DNA from 4 places in the Streptomyces sp. NPDC088812 genome. Region 3 is predicted to be linked to each of the others. Evidence: riboswitches for the same ligand, from Rfam matches in the RefSeq annotation. Region 3 holds a riboswitch; each other region holds the start of a gene.
The links. A riboswitch is a leader RNA that binds a small molecule or an ion and turns the genes downstream of it on or off. The one in region 3 is predicted to bind cyclic di-AMP.

Region 1 (3,460 bases), on a different contig from region 3:
GCACCCAGTGATCCCGTCCGCCGCTGTCGGCGGACCCCGCCAGCGCCAGCATGAGCTCCCGCATCCGGGGATCGGACACGCCGTAGGCGTCGAGGAGTAACCGCACATCGGCGGGTTTCGTACCGCTGGTGCCGGTCTCGATCCGGCTCACCTTCGACTGGTGCCAGCCCACGAGCCGGGCCGCCTCGCCACTGGTCAGGCCGAGGCGGGCGCGCAGGGCCCGCAGTTCGGCGCCCAGTTTCCGGCGGCGCACCGCGGGACCGTGCTGCATGGAGTTCTCCTTACTCCCTACGAGCCGTCCAAATACGCTCTGCCGTGGCAGAGTTCACCGCATCGAGCGACAGATATATGCACATCTTGGGGGATCGCCACCGGTGGCGGCCCGCTGATGGCAATCTGGCGACGAAGCACCAGTCCGGGACCGTACTCGAACCATCCGCACCGTGTCGGACTCCGGTCCCGTGGGAAAGGGACGGCACCGCCATGGCAGACCATCTGGAAGCATCCCTCACTCTGCCGAGCGATCCCGCCTCGGTGTCCACGGCTCGCGCGTTCGTGCTGACCACGCTGGGGGGATGGGGTCTTCCCGCGGAGGCGGAGACGGCCGACACCGTCCGCCTCATCGTCTCCGAGCTCGCCACCAACGCTGTACAGCACACCTTCGGACAGTCGCCCACCTTCAGGGTGGACCTCCGGCTCGACCGGGACGAGCTGCTGCGCATCGGCGTCACGGACAGCCACCCGCGCTTCCCCAGGCGCCTGCCGGCCGCCGTCCAGCAGGACAACGGCCGTGGCCTGGTGATCATCCGGTGGCTGACCGCGGAGTGCGGTGGCAGACTCCGCGTCCGCCCCACCCGCGAGGGCGGCAAGACCATCTGCGTCGACCTCCCGTGGACGGTGCCCGTGGAGCCGGTGGCGACGGCGGGCCAACAGGAACCTTGACCCCGCTCGGATTCCGGTGGCGGAACGAGGAGCGGTGAGGGGGGTGGGGTGTGTGTGGGGGCGGGTGGCGGACGGCTGTGGGGACGGGGTGCGGGGACGGGGTGCGGAGGGCTCGGGGACGTGCGGGTGCGGGGCCAGTGGGAGGTGCGCGGGGAGGCGGGGGCCGCACGGGCGTGGCCGTCCGCCGGACGAGTGGTGTGCGGGGTGCGGGCGCGGGTGTCCGCCGAACGGGTGGTTTCGGAGGGCGTGAGGGCGGGCCGCGCGCTCGGCCGGCAGAGGCGGCGTGGGGGTGGCAGCGGCTGCCGCCGAGGGACCGGGAACGGCCGAGGGCGTGGTGCCGCGCAGCCGGGCGAGGTCCGAGGCGACCGGTGGGGACGGGCGGGGATCGGCGGCTGCGGAGGGCTGTGCAGCCGTGGAGGACTGCGAAGGCTACGGAGGGCCGCGAAGGCTACAGAGGGCTGTCACCGGCTGCGGGCGGCTGTGAACGGCTGTGTGACGGCCCTGGGCGTGGCGCAGACGGCGCGAGGCCGCCTGACCGGCCCCGGGCTCCGGGAGGCGGGCTCCGGAGGCGGTGGCGGCGCGTCAGGGACGCCGCCACCGCCTCCGGAGGGTCACTTGACCCGGCCGTACCAGACGCTCTTGGTCCAGATCTTCTGCAGCCTCACCACGTCCCCGGTCTTCGGGGAGTGCCAGATCTTGCCCTTACCGGCGTAGATCCCGACGTGGTAGACGTACGACCCCGAGTGGAAGAACACGAGGTCCCCGGCCTTGCGCTTGCTCGCCGAGATGTGGGTGGTCTTGTTGTACTGCTGGGCCGCCGTACGAGGCAGTTTCTTGCCCGCCTTCTTGAACGAGTACAGCGTGAGCCCGGAGCAGTCGAACCTGTTCGGCCCGGCGGCTCCGTACCGGTAGGGCGAACCCTTCTTGGAGGCCGCGATCTGGAGTGCCTTCGTCGCCGGGGTGGCGGCCGCCGCTTCGGAGGCGACACCCGGGACCACGATCGAGCCGCCCACGGCGGCGATGGCGAAGGCCGAGGCCGTGCCGGCCCGGGCCATGAGCGACGGGACACGATTCAGCGCAGTCATGCGCAACCCTTCGTCAGCCGCCTGTGAAGGATGACCTGTCGGATTCGGGCTGGCGAAGTTGCCCGGCCGCTGCTGCGGCTTCACCCCAAGGGCTGCTCGGTCCGGTCATGGCGCGACCGCTCCCGGCGACCCGTCGTGCTTGGGTCCTCCACTCCTGCCGATGCACTCCTGTCGACCGGTCATCCGGGCGGCGGCAGGACTCGGCGTCCGCCCGGACCGCCCCGCCGCTTGTGGCGGGGGCTTGTCGTCAGTCAGGGATCTTGGCGCACCGATGTCCGAAAATCCCAACGCAACCGGGGATTTGTGGGGTTACTCACCACTCACCCGTTCGGGTGGACACCCTGATGGCGGGTCAGGTGTCAAGGCGACGACATACCCCCCGACCAGCACTGGAACCCTCCGTTCCGGCGCGGTGCCCCTCATTTCGCGCAACCGCTGTGGGCTGGAAAAAGCAGCCGAGGATGGGCCGCCCGGGGGTACGCCGTTCGGTCCGTTTCAACTCGGGTCCGCGCGTCACGCTTTCGGCGAACACGGAGCCGTCGGGACACCCGTACGTCATCGGTCGGGGAGCGGAGGCATCGTGACGCGCGCCGTGCGGCGCTCCCCGTCGAGCACGCGCAGCGCCCGCGCGAGCGTCGGCGCGTGCAGTTCGCTCTCGCCCCGCTGGTGCATCAGCGTCAGCGCGTCGCGCAGCGCGGTCGCCCTGCTCACCAGCGCCTGGGCGGCGCGCAGTCCGCGGTAGGTGTCGCCGTCGCGGGCGGGGTTGATCCGGCCGAGCAGGTCGACCACCTCCAGGTAACGGTCGATCAACTCGGCCTCGGCCCGGGTCAGCGCGGGCAGCGGGGGCAGCTCGGGAGGCAGCATCGGCGGCTCACCCCACGCCCGGCAGGCCGCCGGAAGCCCTGCGGGCCGGGACCACCCGGTCCGCCAGGCCGTACTCCACGGCCTGGCGGGCGTCGAGGATCCGGTCGCGTTCGAGGTCGGCGCTCACCTGCTCCGGACGGCGCCCGGTGTGCCGTACGAGCATCTCCTCCAGGCGGGTGCGGGTGCGGGCCAGTTCCCCGGCCTGGACGACCAGGTCGCTGGTCTGCCCCCGCACCGGCTCCGGCAGCGCCGGCTGGCGGAGCACCACGCGCGCGCCCGGCAGCACGGACCGCTTGCCCGGTGTGCCCGCGGCCAGCAGGACGGCGGCGGACGAGTCGGCCCGGCCCAGGCAGACGGTCGCCACGTCGCAGGTGACGTACCGCAGCGTGTCGTAGACGGCCGACATCGCGCTGAACGAGCCGCCCGGGGAGTTGACGTACAGCGAGATGTCCCGGTCGGGGTCCCGGTGCTCCAGGTACATGAGCTGGGCCATCACGTCGTTCGCCGCGGTGTCGTCGATCGGCGTGCCCAGGAAGACGATGCGCTCCTCCAGCAGCTTGGAGTACGGG
Region 2 (3,460 bases), on a different contig from region 3:
GGCCAGGCGTGCTGGACGGTGTAGCCGTCGGCCGCGGCGAGCGGGATCTCGGCGTACCCGTCGGCGAAGTCGAGGGCGGCGGAACTCGGCCGCTGCTCGTGTCCGTCGACCACCGCGCGCACGGTGTAGGTCCCCGTGCCCCGGGAGTCGTCCTGGTAGGTCGTCGACTTCCTGATCGGCTCGCGGTTCAGCCGGCGGCCGTTCTTGTACACGTTGAAGGCGATCGCGTCGCCGTACCGGGCGTACTCGGTGCCGAGCAGGCGCCAGCTGAGGAAGGTGCCCTCGCCGGACGGTACGGCGACCAGGCCGCGGTCGAGGTTCTCGACGATCCGGCGCGGCTGCTCGGCGGCCTGGCCGGCGGGTGCGGAGAAGAGCCCGGCCAGCAGGGCGGCGGCGGTGACGGCGACGGTTCTTCGGCGTCGGGTGGGGTTCACGTGTGGTCCTTCACGATGAGCGTGGTCGTGTGGTCGGCCACCTCGCGATGGCCCGGTCGCCGTCCACGGAACCGAACGGCGTTCGAGGAATCGGACATACGAGAGGGCGGGGAAAGCGGTTGCCCCCTTGCTGGAGATCACTGTGTCCCCCCTCCGCCCCCGCTGTCGACGGTCCGGCGGGACCTGCCATACGACCGCAACACAGTGATCATGAACGCGCAAAGCCACCGAAGGCCGGACCCCGGGAACGGGTCCGGCCTTCGGTGGCGTGTCGGACGGGTGGTCGTGCGAGGGGTCAGCCGACGGAGACCCCGTGCGAGCGGAGGTAGGCGACCGGGTCGATGTCCGAGCCGTAGTTCGGCGTGGTGCGGATCTCGAAGTGCAGGTGCGGGCCGGTCACGTTGCCGGTCGCGCCGGAGAGGCCGATCTGCTGCCCCGCGGAGACGGTCTGGCCGGCCGAGACGGAGAGCGAGGACAGGTGGGCGTACTGGGCGTAGTAGCCGTCGGCGAGCTTGATGACGACCTGGTTGCCGTAGGCGCCGCCCCAGCCGGCGGAGACGACCGTGCCCGCACCGACCGCCTTGAGGGAGGTGCCGGTCGAGACGACGAAGTCGACGCCGGTGTGGTAGCCGCTGGACCACATGCTGCCGGACATCCGGTACGGGGTGCCGATGGCGGCGCTCGCCACGGGGAGGACGAAGCCGCTGGAGGCGGTGGTGTTCTCGGCGCTCTGCGTGGTCGACCCGGCGGAGGAGCCGGAGGACTTCACCGACGTCGAGGACTGCGTGGACTTCGACGACTGCGTCTTCGAGGACTGCGTCTTCGAGGACTGCGACGACTTCGACGAGGAGGAGGAACCGGACGACGTGGACGGCGACTTGGTGGTGCCGGTCGTGGCCGCCTGCTCGCCGATCGACAGCTTGAGGCCCGGGTGGATCAGCGACGGGTTCGCGCCGACGGCCTGACGGTTGTCCTCGTACAGTTCCTGCCAGCCGCCGCTGACGCTCTGCTCGTCCGCGATCTTCGAGAGGTAGTCGCCGGCCACCACCGTGTAGGTCCGGGTCTCGGTGGCGGACTTCGCGTCGGCGGCGGCCTGCTGCGCCACCGGAGCGGCCTGGACCGACTTCTCCGCGACGGAGGAGACCGACCGGGCCGCCGACTGGGCCGGTGCGGCATGGGCGCCGGCGGCACCCATGAGCGGAAGGGCGAGCGCGGCGCCGCCCGTTCCGGCGACGGCTATGGAGCGGGTGAAGCGCGGGGTCTTCGGGCGGCGGTGCTTACCCTTCGCGGGCATGGCGGATTCCTCTCCGGCGCCTGCGAGGTGAGCTGTCGGGTGCGGGCTGGAGATGCCCGGCCGCGCCGAGGCACGGCTTTACCCCTAGCCGTTCCGGAGACCGGAACAGGCGGTTCTACCTGTGGGTCCCCCGCTCCTGCCACATACGGGTGAGTGTGTGCGGGCTCCGGGCGGCGGCAGGATTGGGCGTCCGTCCGGATTGGTGTGGAACGTAAGCGACCAGGACGCACAGGAACAAGCAGCGGTTGCGCTGTTCACGCCTTTCTCTTGATCCTCTGTGAGAATTCCCCGTCACTTTCCGTGCACCACCGGGCCCGCACTTCCCGGAACGCCCATAAAAACGCCTTGATTACGTGAGCATGACGGGCGACGCACGGTCACGGATATGACGCTCCTCACGTGACACGTCTCCAGGGTCCTTTATTCCGGGGCGAGTTGTGATGAACGAATGCAATCCGGACAGAACTCTCAGATGCGACGCAGCCGGATGACCGCCGCATCGAGGTCGCCGCGCAGCCCGGTACGCAGTCCGTGGTTCAACAGCACCGCGCCTCGGTGCACTTCGCCCGTTTCCATGCATTCGTACGACTCTGCCGGGTTCAGACCGCGCAGCCGCAGCACCGGTGCCGGCTCGCCGTAGCGCTGCGCCTGGAGCCAGGCGAGGACGACGCTCTCGTCGCCTCGCACGTACTGCACGGCGCTCAGGCCGCCCTCCGGGGGCCGCAGCCGGTACAGGTCGCCGTGCTGCACGAGGGGCCGGATCTCCTTGTAGAGCTCGACCCAGCCGCGCGCCTCGGCGAGCTCCTCCTCGGTCCACTCGGAGAGGTCTCCGCCGACCCCGAGCACACCGGCCATGGCGCTGACGAACCGGAAGCGCAGTGAGCTGACCCGGCCGTTGAGCTGGGTGTTGGGGCTGTCGGTGACCCAGGCGGCCATGATCCGCGCCGGGTGCACCTGACTGAAGCCGTGCTGGATGGCGAGCCGGTCCAGCGGGTCGGTGTTGTCGGACGTCCACACCTGGTCGGTCCGGCCCGCGATACCGAGGTCGATCCGCCCGCCGCCACCGGAGCAGGACTCGAAGGCGACGCCCGGGTGGGCCGCCCGCAACCGGTCGAACAGGGCGTACAGGGCGCGCACATGGTCGACCCAGAGCCGCTGCGGGTAGGGGTCGTCCGGCCAGCCGGCGTCGGTGAAGCAGCGGTTGAAGTCCCACTTGACGTAGTCGATGGGCGCGCTGGACAGGAGGGTGTCGAGCTGCTGCCAGAGGTACTCCTGGACGTCCTCGCGGGCGAGGTTGAGGACGAGCTGGTTGCGGAATTCCGTCCGCTTCCGTCCGGGCTGGAACTGGACCCAGTCGGGGTGCGCCCGGTAGAGGTCGCTGTCCGGATTGACCATTTCGGGCTCGACCCAGATGCCGAACTGCATCCCGAGCGCGTGCACCTGGTCCGCGAGCGGCTTGAGGCCGGCGGGGAAGCGGTCGGGGTTGGGGCGCCAGTCGCCGAGTCCCGCGTGGTCGCCGGTGCGGGCGCCGAACCAGCCGTCGTCGACCACGAACAGCTCGACGCCGATGGCCGCGGCGCGGCGCGCGAGGGTCGCCTGCTGCTCCTGCGAGATGTCGAAGAAGGTGGCCTCCCAGGAGTTGAACAGCACGGGCCGGTCCCGCTCGGCGTCCGGGATCACGTACCCGCGCTGGTAGGCGTGCCAGGCGCGGCTCGCGCCGCCGAAACCGCCG
Region 3 (3,460 bases):
GGCCCGCCTGCGCCCCGACAACCGGGCCGTGCTGGTCTACGAGCCCGTTGAGGGCGCTGAAGAAGGCGCCGAAGGCGCCGAGGGCACCGACGACACCCCCGACGCGGACGAGAACGAGGAGGCGGCCAAGTGACCGAGCTCGCCACGATGGACTTCCACCCCCAGCCGCAGGCGGGCGACGCCAGGCCGTGGGCGTTCCCGGCCCCCGCGCGCGGGACGCTCGACAACGGCCTGACCGTCCTGCACTGCCACCGCCCGGGGCAGCAGGTGGTCGCCGTCGAGATCTTCCTCGACGCGCCCCTGGACGCCGAGCCGACCGGTCTCGACGGTGTCGCCACGATCATGGCGCGGGCCTTCTCGGAGGGCACCGACAAGCACTCCGCCGAGGAGTTCGCCGCCGAGCTGGAGCGCTGCGGCGCCACCCTCGACGCGCACGCCGACCACCCCGGCGTCCGGCTGAGCCTGGAGGTTCCGGCCTCCCGCCTGGCCAAGGCCCTCGGTCTGATCGCCGACGCCCTGCGGGCGCCCGCGTTCGCCGACAGCGAGGTCGAGCGCCTGGTGCGCAACCGCCTCGACGAGATCCCGCACGAGCTGGCCAACCCCTCCCGGCGTGCCGCCAAGGAGCTCTCCAAGGAGCTCTTCCCGGCCGGCACGCGCATGTCGCGTCCGCGCCAGGGCACCGCCGACACGGTCGAGAAGATCGACTCCGGGGCCGTCCGGGCCTTCTACGAGAAGCACGTCCGCCCCGCCACGGCCACCGCGGTGGTCGTCGGCGATCTGACGGACATCGACCTGGAAGGGCTCCTCGGGGACACCCTGGGCGCCTGGACGGGCTCCTCGGCGCAGCCGCGGCCGGTGCCGCCGGTGACCGCCGACGACACCGGCCGGGTCGTCATCGTGGACCGCCCCGGCGCCGTCCAGACGCAGCTGCTGATCGGCCGCGTCGGTCCCGACCGGCACGCGCGCGTGTGGCCCGCGCAGGTGCTCGGCACGTACTGCCTCGGCGGCACCCTCACCTCCCGCCTGGACCGCGTCCTGCGCGAGGAGAAGGGCTACACCTACGGCGTGCGCTCCTTCGGCCAGGTGCTGCGCTCCGCGCCGGACGGCACGGGCGCCGCGATGCTCGCCATCAGCGGCTCCGTGGACACCCCCAACACCGGCCCCGCGCTGGAGGACCTCTGGAAGGTGCTGCGCACCCTCGCCGCCGAGGGGCTCACCGACGCCGAGCGGGACGTCGCCGTGCAGAACCTGGTCGGGGTCGCGCCGCTGAAGTACGAGACCGCCGCGGCCGTGGCCGGCACCCTGGCCGACCAGGTCGAGCAGCACCTGCCCGACGACTACCAGGCGACGCTGTACCAGCAGCTCGCCGCGACCGGCACCGTGGAGGCCACCGCGGCGGTCGTCAGCGCCTTCCCGGTGGACCGCCTGGTGACCGTGCTCGTCGGTGACGCGGGCCGGATCAAGGACGCGGTCCAGGCCCTGGGCATCGGTGAGGTGAAGGTCGTCCCGGCCGAGTAGCCGCGGGGCTCCACCACCCACGGCGAGGCACGCGCCCCGAGGTGACACGGGTGTGTGCGGGGCCCTGGTGACCGGCCGGTCACCAGGGCCCTTCGATGTCTTCCGATGTCTGAAAGGGATGTCCGAATTGGGGGAGAGGCTGCCTGTCTGCCCTGTGGCATGCGCTACAAAAACCGCGGCACGTTTGGGGATTGATCGCGGGCGCGTCTAGGTTCGTCCGGGCTGTTCGTCGGGCAGTGCGCCGCATCCGCGGCACCGGACAGCCATCGCCGAGTCCCCGTACGGCGCGAGCCAGGGGAGCCGGGGACCCAACGATGAAGTCCCTGGGGTGAATCGGACGCCCGCGCGTGTCGCGAGGGGGTCCGTAGGAGACCTTCCTGCTCCGAACCCGTCAGCTAACCCGGTAGGCGAGAGGGAAGGAAAGGACCGCTCAACTTCATGGCGTTCACCTGCGCCACCGGGAAGCACCGTCGTCCCGGCCGGATGAAGCGCACCTCCGCCCGCGCGGCGGGCATCGCGGCGCTCACCACCACCGGCGTCATCGGCACCGCCGCCTCCGGTCCCGCCCTCGCCGCGGAGCCCTCCGCCGAGCAGACCGGCCTCATCCCCGTCGTCACCATCGGCGACACGGTCGCCGAGCGGATCGACGAGCAGGCCACCGCGCAGAAGCAGGCCGCCCAGGCGGCGGCCGCGCGCAAGGAAGCCGCCGCCGAGGCCGCCGAGAGGGTCAAGGAGGAGCGCGAGGCACGTGCCCGCGCCGCCCGTGAGGCCGAGCGCAAGCGCCTCAACACCTTCGTGGCGCCGATCACCGGCTCCTACGTCTCCACCTCCTACCGGGCGAGCAGCTCCCTGTGGTCGTCCGGGAGCCACACCGGCATCGACTTCCACGCCTCGACGGGCACCACCGTGCACGCGGTCGGGGCCGGCACCGTCGTCGAGGCGGGCTGGGGCGGTGCCTACGGCAACCAGATCGTGCTCCGGATGAGCGACGGCACGTACACCCAGTACGGCCACCTGTCGTCGATCAGCGTCTCGGTGGGGCAGAAGGTCACCGCCGGCCAGCGGATAGCCCTCTCCGGCGCGACCGGCAACGTCACCGGCCCGCACCTGCACTTCGAGGCCCGCACGAGCGCCGAGTACGGCTCGGACATCGACCCGGTCGCCTACCTCCGCAAGCACGGTGTGAGCCTCTGACGACGTCCGGGGGCTCGGCCTCCGGCGCCACCCGGTGACGCATGCGAACCGCCGGCACCACCGGCCGCCGGCACCACCCGCCCGCCGGCACCGCCCCGCGACGCGTGCCCGCCCGGCGACGCGTCCCCGCCCGGCGACGCGTCCCCACCTGTCACGGCACCCGGCGACACATCCTCCCGCCCCGGCCCCTGCGGCCGGGGCTTTCGCCGTTTTCCTGCGCCTCGCTGTCCAAAAAATATCCCTGGATTCCGGCTCACCGTCGGAATGTGCGGCTCACTGCAATAGAGTCACTGAACACACGTCATTCGTCGACGTTTCACGGGGATTAAGGCGGAGGTCGGTCATGCGTATTCCGGCGCACTCGGTGTGCACGGCCATCCGGGACGACATCGTCGCGGGTGTCTACGAGCGCGGCAGCCGCCTCACCGAGGAACTCCTCGCCCGCCGCTACGGCGTCTCCCGCGTCCCCGTCCGGGAGGCGCTGCGCACGCTGGAAGCGGAGGGATTCGTCGTCACGCGGCGGCACGCGGGCGCGTGCGTCGCCGAACCGACCGAGCAGGAGGCCGCCGACCTGCTGGAGATGCGCACGCTCCTGGAGCCGCTCGGCGCCTCCCGGGCCGCCCAGCGGCGCACCGAGGCGCACCTCAAGGTGCTGCGCGGCCTCGTCCGGCTGGGCCAGGAGCGCGCCAGAAGGGGCAGCAGTGAGGATCTGCGCTCCCTGGGCGGCTGGTTCCACGAGACGCTCGCC
Region 4 (3,460 bases), on a different contig from region 3:
CTCGCGGTTGGAGCCGAGGTTCGGGGCGAAGCCGCCCTCGTCGCCGAGGCCGGTGGACAGGCCCTTGCTCTTCAGGACCTTCTTCAGGGTGTGGTAGACCTCGGTGCCCCAGCGCAGGGCCTCGGAGAAGGACTCCGCGCCGATGGGGGCGATCATGAACTCCTGGATGTCCACGTTGGAGTCGGCGTGCGAGCCGCCGTTCAGGATGTTCATCATCGGCACCGGCAGCAGGTGCGCGTTCGGGCCGCCCAGGTAGCGGAAGAGGGGCAGGTCGCTGGCCTCGGAGGCGGCGTGGGCGACGGCGAGGGAGACGCCGAGGATGGCGTTGGCGCCGAGGGAGCCCTTGTTGTCGGTGGCGTCCAGGTCGAACATCGCCTGGTCGATCAGGCGCTGCTCGGTGGCGTCGTAGCCGACCAGTTCCGGGCCGATCTGCTCGATGACGGCGAGGACGGCCTTCTCGACGCCCTTGCCCTGGTAGCGGTTCGGGTCGCCGTCGCGGAGCTCGATGGCCTCGAAGGCGCCGGTGGAGGCGCCGGACGGGACGGCGGCACGACCCGTGCTGCCGTCGTCGAGGCCGACCTCGACCTCGACCGTGGGGTTGCCTCGGGAGTCCAGGATTTCCCGGGCTACGACGACGTCGATGGACGGCACGAGCATCTCCTTAGTGGGATGTGACGCTGGTTGTGCGGGGCACGTGGGCCGCGGGCGGCCCTTGTTGATCCCTTGATGTGGCCTTGCGACTAGAGCCTAACCGTCCCGGGGCCGCCGACAGCCGACCGACCGCCCCGTGGACAGGCTGACGGTACACATTGTTCCCGCCCGGAACAAAGAGGGTGACCAACAGGCGGATGGCGGGCGGGCAAAGAAATGCCCCGCCCCGGCGCGTACGGGGGAACGCGCGCCGGGGCGGGGCGCTCGCGGGGACGGGGGGGACCCTCACGAGGTCTTCAGTGTGCGGACCACGCCTGTGCGGGAGCTGTGGCCGCCCTGGGAGCCAGGTGTCACTTCAGGTGTAGCTGCTGGCCCGGGTAGATGAGGTCGGCGTCGTCGACGATGTCCTTGTTGAGCTGGAACAGCTTCTCCCAGCCGCCCGCGACGTCCTGCTCCTGGGCGATGGAGCTGAGGGTGTCGCCGGTGACCACCTTGTACTCGCCGTCGCCCTTCTCGACCTTCTGACCGGTCGGGGTGGTGACCGTCTCCTGGCTCTGGGCGGCCGGGCGCTCGGCGGAGCGGGAGGCGCTCTGCTGCTCGGTCGAACGGCTGGTGGTGCCGGAGTCCGAGGAGCCGGAGCCGCTGGAGGTGGAACCGGCGGAGGAGCCCGCGGAAGAGCCGCCGGAAGAACCGCTGGAGGAGCCGGCCGAGGAGTCGGACGAGGAGGAGCCGGTGTAGGCGGCGCCGGACAGGCCCTTGCCGCAGACCGGCCAGGCGCCCTTGCCCTGGCTCGCGAGGACCTTCTCGGCGACCTGGATCTGCTGGGACTTGGTGGCCTTGTCGGCGGTGGCGGCGTACTGCGTGCCGCCGTTCGCGGCCCAGGTGGAGGCGGAGAACTGGAGGCCGCCGTAGTAGCCGTTGCCGGTATTGATGGACCAGTTGCCGCCGGACTCGCACTGGGCGACCGCGTCCCACTCGGAGGCGGTGGCGGCGGAGGCGTTGCCGGCCGCCATCAGCGGGACGGCGACGGCGGCGCCGGTGACACCCGCGACGGCGATGGCGCGGGTGGCCTTGGACGGACGACGGTGCTTGCCCTTGCCGGAAAACAGCATGGATCGATCCCCTCACCGACGCCTGCGAGGTGAGCTGTCGGGTTCGGGCCGGTTGAGTTGCCCGGCCACTCCTCTCCGGGAGGCGTGGCTTCACCCCTAGCCGCGTCCGTCAACCACCCGGTGCGGCACTTACCTTGGGTCCCCCGCTCCTGCCTGCGGCGCTTGACGCGACGACTGTTCCCGGGTGGCCGCTGGCAGGATTCGGCGTTGCGACGGCCGGGGCTCGGATTGCCGAGCGGTCATGACCGTAGGCAGGCGATCGGGGGAATTTCAAAGACGATCAGGGCTTCTGAGACTCATCCCACACTTTCGCCGAACCGGACATTCGACGCGAAGCGTGACGCGAACTCCCCCCGTTTTCACGGCTTTTACGCCCTATTCGGCCCCTGTCGCAAGCGTCTGACCGGGCACGATGTTGCTCGGGTCGGCGCCGATGACGTCCTTGTTCTCGGCATAGAGCGCACGCCATCCGCCTTCGAGGCCAAGGGAGTCGGCGATGGTGACGAGGGAGTCGCCCGCCTGGACGGTGTAGGTCGCCGCCGTTCCGCTGAGGGTGTCGGCGGCGTGCCGGCCGGAGGAGGCGGTGGTGGTGCCGTCGGCCGCGCTCTCGTCGGCGGTACCGCCGCGGTGGCGGCCCGAGCCGTCGGACGCGGTGCCGTCGGACGTGGTGCCGCTGGACACCGCGTCGGCCGAACCGGTGTCGACCAAGCTCCAAGCGCCCACGTCCTGGGTCGGGTTGCCCGAGGCGTCCGCCTCCGGGGCCGCGCTGGACGAGCCGCCGCCCGCCGCGGAGCCGCTCGCACCGGACCCGGTGGACGTGTCGGACGTGGCGGACGTGTCCGACGCGGAGGAGGAAGAGGAAGAAGGGGACGATGCGGACGCTTCCGGGGAATCCGTGGCGGATCCGGTGGCCGCGTCGGTGGCGCCCTCGCCGGAATCCGCCGAGGAGCCGGAGGAGTCGGAGGAGTCGGAGGAGTCGGAGGAGTCGGAGGACTTGGAGGAGGAGCCGGAGGAATCCGACGAGTCGGACGACCCCTTGGACAGGTCGGACAAGCCGGACGTCACGGAGGAGTCGGACGAATCCTCGGCCACGCCGGTGTCCAGGTCCGCCGAGCCGGAGTCCGCGCTCAGACCGGACGTCAGCCCGCACGTGCCCCACGCGCCGACACCCTGGTCCGCGAGGACCTTCTGGGCGACGGATATCTGCTGGTTGCGGCTGGCCAGGTCCGGGCGCGGGGCGTAGTCGAGCCCGCCGTACGCCTCCCAGTTCTCCTGGGTCAGGGACAGGCCGCCGTACTCACCGCCGCCCTCGTCGGCGCTCCAGGAGCCCCCGGTCTCGCACTCCGCCACCGTGTCCCACACCGTGTTGTCCGCGGCGCTCGCGCCGGTGGCGCCGAGCAGCGGGATGGCGATGGCCGAGCCGGTCACACCGGCCGCGACGAGGAGGGCCGGGGCCTGGCGGGGGCGACGATGACGACCGTTCCCGGTGAGCATGCGGGGGGCCTTTCTCGAGACAGCATTGACCCGCGCGACGGGTGGTGCCGAGGCGCCGCGCTGACGAGTGAACGTATCGGCACACGATCACTTGTCACAAGTTAATGCCGCGCGGATCACGTGAAGATCACAGAGTCGAGAAGCCGACACTTCCGCTTCGCGACTCCCTCACATGACGGTCGGTCAGCGGACGGCTGCGGGGT

Region 1: another riboswitch for cyclic di-AMP. It lies ahead of ACIP67_RS35820 (C40 family peptidase); the one in region 3 lies ahead of ACIP67_RS33225 (M23 family metallopeptidase).
Region 2: another riboswitch for cyclic di-AMP. It lies ahead of ACIP67_RS23165 (peptidoglycan DD-metalloendopeptidase family protein); the one in region 3 lies ahead of ACIP67_RS33225 (M23 family metallopeptidase).
Region 4: another riboswitch for cyclic di-AMP. It lies ahead of ACIP67_RS25425 (transglycosylase family protein); the one in region 3 lies ahead of ACIP67_RS33225 (M23 family metallopeptidase).

Annotation. Positions count from the first base shown of each region.
Region 1 covers NZ_JBIVJP010000026.1:61,693-65,152, reverse strand. The annotation lists gene ACIP67_RS35830 (helix-turn-helix domain-containing protein) at 1-271, opposite strand, end outside; gene ACIP67_RS35825 (ATP-binding protein) at 484-942, shown strand; gene ACIP67_RS35820 (C40 family peptidase) at 1,554-2,027, opposite strand; cyclic di-AMP (ydaO/yuaA leader) riboswitch at 2,031-2,243, opposite strand; gene ACIP67_RS35815 (hypothetical protein) at 2,583-2,891, opposite strand; gene ACIP67_RS35810 (ATP-dependent Clp protease proteolytic subunit) at 2,899-3,460, opposite strand, start outside.
Region 2 covers NZ_JBIVJP010000013.1:99,912-103,371, forward strand. The annotation lists gene ACIP67_RS23160 (hypothetical protein) at 1-434, opposite strand, end outside; gene ACIP67_RS23165 (peptidoglycan DD-metalloendopeptidase family protein) at 730-1,728, opposite strand; cyclic di-AMP (ydaO/yuaA leader) riboswitch at 1,733-1,894, opposite strand; gene ACIP67_RS23170 (alpha-galactosidase) at 2,197-3,460, opposite strand, start outside.
Region 3 covers NZ_JBIVJP010000023.1:49,224-52,683, reverse strand. The annotation lists gene ACIP67_RS33235 (M16 family metallopeptidase) at 1-133, shown strand, start outside; gene ACIP67_RS33230 (M16 family metallopeptidase) at 130-1,518, shown strand; cyclic di-AMP (ydaO/yuaA leader) riboswitch at 1,776-1,943, shown strand; gene ACIP67_RS33225 (M23 family metallopeptidase) at 1,957-2,712, shown strand; gene ACIP67_RS33220 (GntR family transcriptional regulator) at 3,056-3,460, shown strand, end outside.
Region 4 covers NZ_JBIVJP010000015.1:85,330-88,789, forward strand. The annotation lists gene eno (phosphopyruvate hydratase) at 1-651, opposite strand, end outside; gene ACIP67_RS25425 (transglycosylase family protein) at 1,002-1,763, opposite strand; cyclic di-AMP (ydaO/yuaA leader) riboswitch at 1,768-1,934, opposite strand; gene ACIP67_RS25430 (transglycosylase family protein) at 2,139-3,257, opposite strand.